DNA from 2 places in the Scopulibacillus cellulosilyticus genome. Region 2 is predicted to be linked to the other one. Evidence: riboswitches for the same ligand, from Rfam matches in the RefSeq annotation. Region 2 holds a riboswitch; the other holds the start of a gene.

Evidence for each region. A riboswitch is a leader RNA that binds a small molecule or an ion and turns the genes downstream of it on or off. The one in region 2 is predicted to bind S-adenosylmethionine.
Region 1: it holds a riboswitch for S-adenosylmethionine, as region 2 does, so the genes downstream of both, ACFQRG_RS15355 (homoserine dehydrogenase) here and ACFQRG_RS02910 (Na+/H+ antiporter NhaC family protein) in region 2, are expected to answer to the same signal.

What each region holds. Positions count from the first base shown of each region.
Region 1 covers NZ_JBHTCO010000020.1:38,289-42,506, reverse strand. Annotated here, with positions in the region: gene ACFQRG_RS15370 (anti-sigma factor domain-containing protein) at 1-767, shown strand, start outside; gene ACFQRG_RS15365 (SCP2 sterol-binding domain-containing protein) at 809-1,162, shown strand; gene ACFQRG_RS15360 (TlpA disulfide reductase family protein) at 1,148-1,567, opposite strand; SAM riboswitch class I at 1,820-1,932, shown strand; gene ACFQRG_RS15355 (homoserine dehydrogenase) at 2,005-3,006, shown strand; SAM riboswitch class I at 3,058-3,186, shown strand; gene ACFQRG_RS15350 (methionine ABC transporter ATP-binding protein) at 3,266-4,218, shown strand, end outside.
Region 2 covers NZ_JBHTCO010000003.1:98,876-103,093, forward strand. Annotated here, with positions in the region: gene ACFQRG_RS02900 (ABC transporter substrate-binding protein) at 1-496, opposite strand, end outside; cobalamin riboswitch at 646-857, opposite strand; gene ACFQRG_RS02905 (purine-cytosine permease family protein) at 900-2,270, opposite strand; SAM riboswitch class I at 2,556-2,661, shown strand; gene ACFQRG_RS02910 (Na+/H+ antiporter NhaC family protein) at 2,772-4,103, shown strand.

The DNA of each region.
Region 1 (4,218 bases), on a different contig from region 2:
ATCAGAAAGCTTTTCAAAAAAGCTTAGGTCATTGTGAAGTGCTTCCAACGACAGTTAAAATGCATGATAAGGCAAAGAAAAGAGGATTATCTACCGGGAAATATCTTGTATACTTGGATGCATCAAAATATAAAAAGGATTTAACAATTGATAAAGCGAAGCAATTATCGGTAAAAGAAATGAAACAGTATGAACAACCGAAAACGGATTCAAACAGCAATAATATAAATAATTCAGTTCAAACCGAGCCTGTTACCGATAAAAGTCATCAATCGACAGGTAAGACAGCGTCTGATTCGTCTTCTGATGATGTAAACCATCATATAAATGACTCTAAAAATCCTCATACATCTAAAGATAAACCAGTAGATCATCCTGGCGGAAAGCAAGGTATATCGAATAATGACAGCGGAAATAAAAAAACGAATCCTGAGTCTTCAACAAAGACTTATCATCAGCCAAAAAAACAATCTGAGGGTTCCCGGCCCGTTCATCGATCGTCATCTGCCGTGAAGAGTAAGCCAAAGGAAAAGGTTGCAAGAAATTCGTACAGGTCAGAGGCTAAGCCTAATAAAGAAAATGATTCTCATCGACCTATAGCAAAACCAAAAAAACAATGGCCTTATCAGTCTAAGGCTAATCCTTGCGGCCGTATATCTCACCATCCTCAGGAAAAACCAAGTAAAGGCTCGCATCACGATCCTAAAGGAGAGCACAAATATCAAGAAAAGCATGGCCCGAAACAGGACCATAAAAATGAACATTAAAAGAGAGCGTTCATGCTCCGATCTTGGTTAAGAGGTGAAAGATGATGTTAAAAGAAACATCCGAAAACTTCGTCCAAACACTTTTGCAAAAGCCTGTATTACAGCCATTATATAAAAATAGAAGTTTTATTTTGCAATTGGACGATAAAAAAGAGACGGTTTGGATATCGTTTTGCAATGGGGAATGCGAATTATTGGATGAGCACCCTGATAATATTGATGTCTATGTTTCAGGCGAGGAAAATCAAATAGTTGCCCTTATTAACGGTTCTGAGAGATTAATGGTTTTGGAAAAAGAAGGGCGCTTAAGAATTGATGGATTAGAGCGCCACTTACTTGTCTTAGAATCACTTTTTTTGTTGACAGGAGATGCTTCGCGTTCACTTCATTACTGAACTTAATGCTTCTATAATGTCGTAAAATGATGATTTGTCACCAAAGGTATGTATGATTTGATGCTGCTGATCCATGATAACGGTTGTAGGTACACTGGAACAATTATAGGCATCATAAGTCTTTGTTCCCTCATCAAGAAGTATCGGAAAAGGGAGTTCATGTTCACGGGCAAATTGGGGACCGTCTTTTTCCGTACCTTCCCTTCCCGTAACATTAACGGTTAAGAAAGCTAATTCATCTTTATTCAATGATTGATAAAATTCGACTTTTTTAGGCAGATCTTTCTGACAATCAGGACACCATGATACCCAAAATGTAATCATAACAGGTTTGCCTTCGAAATCGGAAAGTTTAACTTTTTCTTGTGTCTGTAAATCGGTTAATTCAAAATTTGGTGCTTTCAATTTTTTAAGCCCCTTTCCATAGTTAAATCTTAAAAATTCTTTCTATGGAAAGTATAGCTTTACCAATTACATAAGTCCAGTTGACACTAAGTTAACTGGGTGATACTATATTGTTAATATTTATTATACTTTCTGAATGTTTAAATCAACTAAAGGTTGAAAGTAAAGTGCGGCTATGCAGTTGACTGTGCTTAAAGCTTGGCACCAGCCAAGTCCTATTTAACTGATAATTTTAAATTTGAATAAAGTTTTCTCTTATCCAGAGAGGCGGAGGGAAAGGCCCGATGAAGCCCGGCAACCTCCAAGCAATTGCTTGGAAAGGTGCTAATTCCTGCAGGAGTTTAAATACTCCTAAAAGATAAGAGCGGTGATAAACCCCTCTTATCGGAGGGGTTTTTTTAATACTTGAAAAACTAAATATACTTAGGAGTGGTGAAATGACAATTAATGTTGCTTTACTTGGATTAGGAACGGTTGGTCAAGGTGTTTACGAAACAGTTATTAGTCATCAAGAGGAACTGTATAAAGCTATTGGTGAAGCTGTCAGGATACCTGTCATTTTAATTAAAGATTCCTGTAAAAATAGAAAAATAAATGGCGGCGTTGAAGTGACAACAGATTTTAACGAGGTATTAAAACACCCTGTTGATGTCGTTATAGAGGCAATTGGCGGTTGTGAGCCTGCCTATAATTATCTAAGGAAATCTCTGGAAAGTAAGCTGCCTGTCATTACAGCGAACAAGGAGCTATTGGCTAAAAAGGGTAAGGAATTAAAGAAAATAGCCGATGATCATCAAACACAACTTGCTTTCGAAGCGTCAGTTGCGGGAAGTATCCCAATTCTGCATATGATTAAAGACTATCTTAAGGTAAACCGTATACAAAGAGTGGAAGCCATTTTGAATGGGACGTCTAATTTTATTTTAACGACGATGCGGGAGAAGATTCAGTCATTCGAACAATCGCTTGCGGAGGCCCAGCGGCTGGGTTATGCGGAAGCTGATCCTTCTAATGATGTTTTAGGCTGGGACGCTTTCTATAAAACAATGATCATCAGCGACCTTATTTACAATGAGCAGCCTGATTGGAATGATGTTGTCCGAAAGGGAATCGATCAAGTGACACAGGAAGATATTCTTGCCGCTGAAGAGAGCAAAGAAAAAGTCAAATTAATTGCTGCCTTATCACGATCATCTAATGGACAAATCGAAGCCAGCGTTGAACCGTTAAGAATCAAGCCGGATCATCCCCTTTACGCCATTGAGGGTGTTAATAACGCTGTAAGGGTTAAAACTGATTTGGCCGAAGATTTAGTTTTAAGCGGTCCGGGGGCGGGAGCATTGCCGACTGCAAGTGCTATTATTGAAGATTTCGTTGCGCTTTTCAAAAATAATAAAAGTATAAAGAATAATGATCCTGTGCCTTTAGGAGGGTATTGACAGAGCTTTACCCTAGTGCTAATATACTAATATCTTAAAAACTTTAAAAATCTCTTATCAAGAGAGGTGGAGGGACTGGCCCGATGAAGCCCGGCAACCACCCGGCTCTCAATTAGCTATAGCTAATTGAATGACGGGTAAGGTGCCAATTCCTGCAAGCAGCGGCTTGACAGATAAGAGGGAGAAGCGTACGAATACTTATCTCTCTATCTGTCCAGGTAGAGAGATTTTTTATTTTAGTAGGGTAAGGGGTGACAACATGATTAAACTCAATAACATTAAGAAATCTTATCATTCAAAAAAAGGTGCCGTCGAAGCGCTTAGCGGCATTGATTTAGACATAAAACAAGGCGAGATTTTTGGCATTATTGGCTATAGCGGCGCTGGTAAAAGCACTCTAATCCGATTAATCAATATGCTGGAAACACCTACTGCAGGCAGTCTCATTGTTGACGGCAAAGAAATGTCCAGCTTATCAAAAAATAAATTGCGTGAGGCAAGAAAAGACATCGGTATGATCTTTCAACATTTTAATCTGCTATGGTCGAGAACTGTAAAAGGCAACATCTCATTTCCGCTTGAAGTAGCTGGTGTCAAAAAAGCCGAAAGAAAAAAGAGAGTACAAGAGTTAATTAAGATTGTCGGCTTAGAAGGGCGTGAAAACGCCTATCCGTCACAATTAAGCGGCGGACAGAAACAGCGTGTCGGCATTGCAAGAGCCTTGGCCAATAATCCTAAAGTATTGCTTTGTGATGAAGCAACGTCTGCACTGGACCCGAAAACGACAAATGCGATACTGGATTTACTCGTTGATATTAATAAAAAGCTGGGATTAACGATTGTTATGATTACTCATGAAATGCACGTGGTTAAAAAGATTTGTCACAAAGTAGCGGTTCTTGATAAAGGGCAGATTGTCGAGGAAGGTAATGTTTTAGATGTCTTCCAACAACCCAAAATGGCGATCACAAAAGAATTTGTTAAACAAGTGACACAAAATGATGAAGCAGAGGAAGCTGTTGATTTTGTAAAACAAGCTCATCCATCGGGTACCATTGTTAAATTATCCTTTAAAGGGGATTCAGCCAATCGGCCGGTTGTTAACGAGCTATTTCAGCAGCAGCTTGTTGAAATAAATATTTTAGAAGGTAATATTTCACAAACACAAAACGGGGCGTTTGGAACTTTAACCCTTCTTATTGATGGCGCAAC
Region 2 (4,218 bases):
CAATCATTTGAATAGATTGATAGACTTGATTGAAGCTTTCTGCATCATTCACAACAAGAACCGGAATACCTGCCTCACGAAGCTGCTTTAAGCCGTCCCGGCTGTTATGAGCAGATGATGCATGAGCTAAGACAAGATCAGGTTTTAACGAGATTATCTTTTCCACATTCATGTTTTCCCCGCCGATTTTTGTCTTTTTAAGAGCGGCTTTAGGATAATTATCAAAATCTGAGACACCAACTATTTGCTTGTTCAAACCTAAATCAAAGGCAATTTCTGTATTGCTTGGAATAAGCGAGACGATTCTTTTAGGCTTATGTTTAATCGTTACCTTATCCCCGAGACCATCTTTAATTGTTACCGGAAAGGCCGTTTGTTCGGTTTTGGATTGACTGTTTTTGTTAGCTTTTTGGTCATTATTGCTTGTTCCGCACCCTGCTAATAAGCCAAAAATGACCATAAGCGTTAAGAATAACGCCAGTAATCTTTTTTTCACTGAAAGTTCCCCCTCGTCTGTTTAATGGCATTAAAAAAACATCCCCTGCCTATTGGAGATGCGCCGCGTGTGTTAAAAACATAAGAAATCCTCATTATTTTAAATAATGTGCACTGTTTTTAAACAACACCTCCCTATCCGCGTAGGCCATTGGTGTTCTGAATCAGGCAGGTCTCCTGGCTCATGGTCATTGCAGTCTAAACCTTCCCATATGAACACTTAACTTCGTTAAGCGTTTCGATCATACAGTGGCATTCTTAGACCGCTTTCCATTTACAGTGGCGGGACCGCGTTGGACTTTCACCAACTTCCCTTTTAAGCTGCAAGCAAAGCTTTCAGCACCTGAATCATAACCTATGTACTTTTTGGCTTAATATCTATTATACTAAGGTTTCCTAAAATTTTATATATTTCTCCTAACTTTTTTAGAACTGTAAGAAATAAGTATGAGAGATATTAATCCGCTGACAACAAAAGCCAGGATGACTCCTAAACTGCTGTCCCTGAATATCCCTATAGCAAACGGTCCGTTAAAAAACGGTGAATTTGTAAATAACAGCCCGAAGACAACCCCTATCAACCAACTAAATACACCTCGATAGTTTACTTGATTATAATCCTTATCCGTCAGCAGCCTTAATTCATAGCCCTCTCGCTTTCTTATACAAATATAATCAATAAGGAATGTTGCGGCCCATGATGCAAGCCCAACCCCAAGGAGCCCGAGAAACGTTTGAAAATTTCCCAAGAAATTTTCAGAAATAAACAAAACATATATTGTGAAGAATATCATAATTAACGCGTGTATGGTGACAGCCGATGCGTGATTAACTTTAATATTCAGCGTTTCTAAATTGACCCTTGCAGATTTCAAAGCAATGATGCATTGCGGGATTAAGCCGCCAAGCGCTGTTATAAAATAGGGAATGATCATCCATTTAGGCAATCCATGACTAATCGCATCGATTGGATTTGATGATGTGGATAATCCAGATACTGAAGTCGTCATCAGAACACCGGCACCTATTATAACGAATAAAGGAATGAACGCCCCTAAAGTGATACTTGCAAATATTGATTTCGAAGAATTATTTGGATTTTGATAACAGCTATAGTCGCTTGCCGCGATAGTCCAGCTAATGCCCGTACCTGCCATGATAATGGATACAGCCGGCAGAAAACTGCCCAGCCATTCTCCGCTCTTCATACTCAATAATTCGCCCCAATTCGTTTTTGGTATTAAAAGTAATAAGACGACTAGCGTCAATATCCCAAATACATATGTAAACCATGTTTGAATCTTTACAAGCGTTTCTTGACCAAAAATACTTGATACAATAATTAAAGCTGAAAAAATAATTAAGCTGATGACTGTTAACGTTTTAGTAGAACTAAAACCAAAAGCGCCAAATAGAGATAATAAAGTTAATGTACCTGTTACAACACCGACTGACAGCCACCCTGCAAGGTTTATCCATCCAATTAAAGTAGGGATATAGTTTCCTTTTATTCCGAAGGCTGCCCTCGACAATACAAAGGTCGATGCCCCAGCCCCCTTTCCAGGTATACCTAAATACCCTACCAATGCAAAAGATAGAGAACCGACAGCCGCGGCTAAAAGGCATTGTAAAAAACTCAGTTTGAAACTAACGAGAATAGCGCCATAAACCAATCCTAAAATGCCAATATTTGAAGCAAACCATATGAAAAAAAGCTCTTTTTGTTTTCCGGTTCTTTTTTCCAGCGGCAGTATAACCGGCTTATTATTGTCCATTTTAAAAATTCCCCCATTTTTGGATTCCGCAGCCTTAGAATTTTCAAACCATTCAAAATGGAAATTTTCCAATTGACATTATAACCTAAACGCTTTATTGTAAGATAGTATTAAAAATGAATTTAAAGTGATTGTTCAAAAAGGAGGAACGAGCGTTACATCTCGAACTACTACGAGTTGCGACGAGAAGCGGCAATACTTCTGTGAGTAATCTTCGGCGCAGGAGCACTATACCGCTTCGACAGCTATTTTTCCCGGACTGTTTGAACATCTTCTAAATAAATCTTCTTATCAAGAGAGACAGAGGGACTGGCCCGATGAAGTCTCGGCAGCGGACTCCACAGAGAGTGCTGTGCCAAATCCAGCAAGCTTTAGGCTTGGAAGATAAGAAGGGCGTTTCTTATATATTTTATAAGACCTCTTCTTATTGGAAAGATGAGGTCTTTTATTTGGCCTCTCATACTTGCATACAAGACAACTATGATTAGAGAGGTGATTTTAATGGAAAAAAGTAAAGGGAACCCTTTGGCGCTGTTGCCCTTTGTTATATTTTTAGTTTTATTCCTTGGGACTGGTATTATATCCGGTGATTTTAATAAAATGCCTGTGATTGTAGCTATTCTTATCGCGGCAGGCGTTGCTCTGGCTATGAATCAAAAAGAGTCTTTGAATAATAAGGTTGAAACTTTTTGTAAAGGCGCAGGGCATCCTAATATCATTTTGATGGTGATTATTTTCTTGTTAGCCGGCGCTTTTTCAGAAGTAGCCAAAGGCATGGGCGCCGTTGAATCAACAGTCAATTTGACGCTGTCGATTTTACCGCCAAACCTTCTTATCGTCGGCTTATTTGTCATAGGCTGTTTCATCTCTTTGTCTATGGGAACCTCTATGGGAACAATCGTTGCCTTGGCACCGATTGGCGTCGGTATCAGCCACCAAACTGATATCTCAATGGCCTTATCCATGGCGGCTGTTATTGGCGGCGCTATGTTTGGCGATAATTTGTCGATTATTTCCGATACAACAATTGCGGCTGTTCGTACACAAAATACAAAGATGCGCGATAAATTTAAAACCAATTTCTTTATCGTTCTGCCGGCAGCTATTGTCACCATTATTATTCTGGCTTTCGTGTCAACAGGCGGCCATGCGGAAGTCACACAGCATCATTTCAACATACTGGAGACCCTTCCTTATCTGGCAGTATTAATCGCCGCATTGTCCGGCGTCAATGTAATGATTGTGTTAGCCGGTGGCATCATTTTTGCCGGTGCGATTGGATTATTTAATGGCAGCTATCATTTGTTAGGTCTTTTACAAAAAATTGGCGATGGCGTCGCAAGCATGCAAACGATGGCGATGCTGGCGATCCTCATTGGCGGGACTGTCGAGATCATCCGTTATAACGGCGGCATAGACTATCTATTATATATTGTGACACGTAAAATCAAGTCGAAAAAAGGCGCTGAGTTCAGTATTGCCGGATTGGTCAGCTTGACTGATCTTTGTACAGCCAATAACACTATCGCCATTATTATTACAGGTCCCTTGGCCAAAAATATTTCAGATCAATATCAAATTGACCCGAGAAAATCGGCAAGCTTATTGGATTTATTCTCGTGCTGCTGGCAAGGTATTATTCCTTATGGCGCACAACTCTTAGCAGCAGCAGGATTAGCATCTATTTCTCCTGTAAGCATCATGGTTTATAATTTTTATCCCATTCTGATCGGTATTTGCGGTATTATTGCCATAATGATTGGTTTTCCAAGACTGTCACCGAGAAAGAAACAGGCAAAATTAGAGGCGAAAGAGACCAAAAATAAAGCGTAGATTACAGCGGCACTAATCCAATTGGATTGTGCCGCTTTTCTTAGTTTTAATAAAATAAAGCTTTTGTTTAACCGTTTTCCCATTGTCATCGGATAAAAATAACAGTTTATTATTG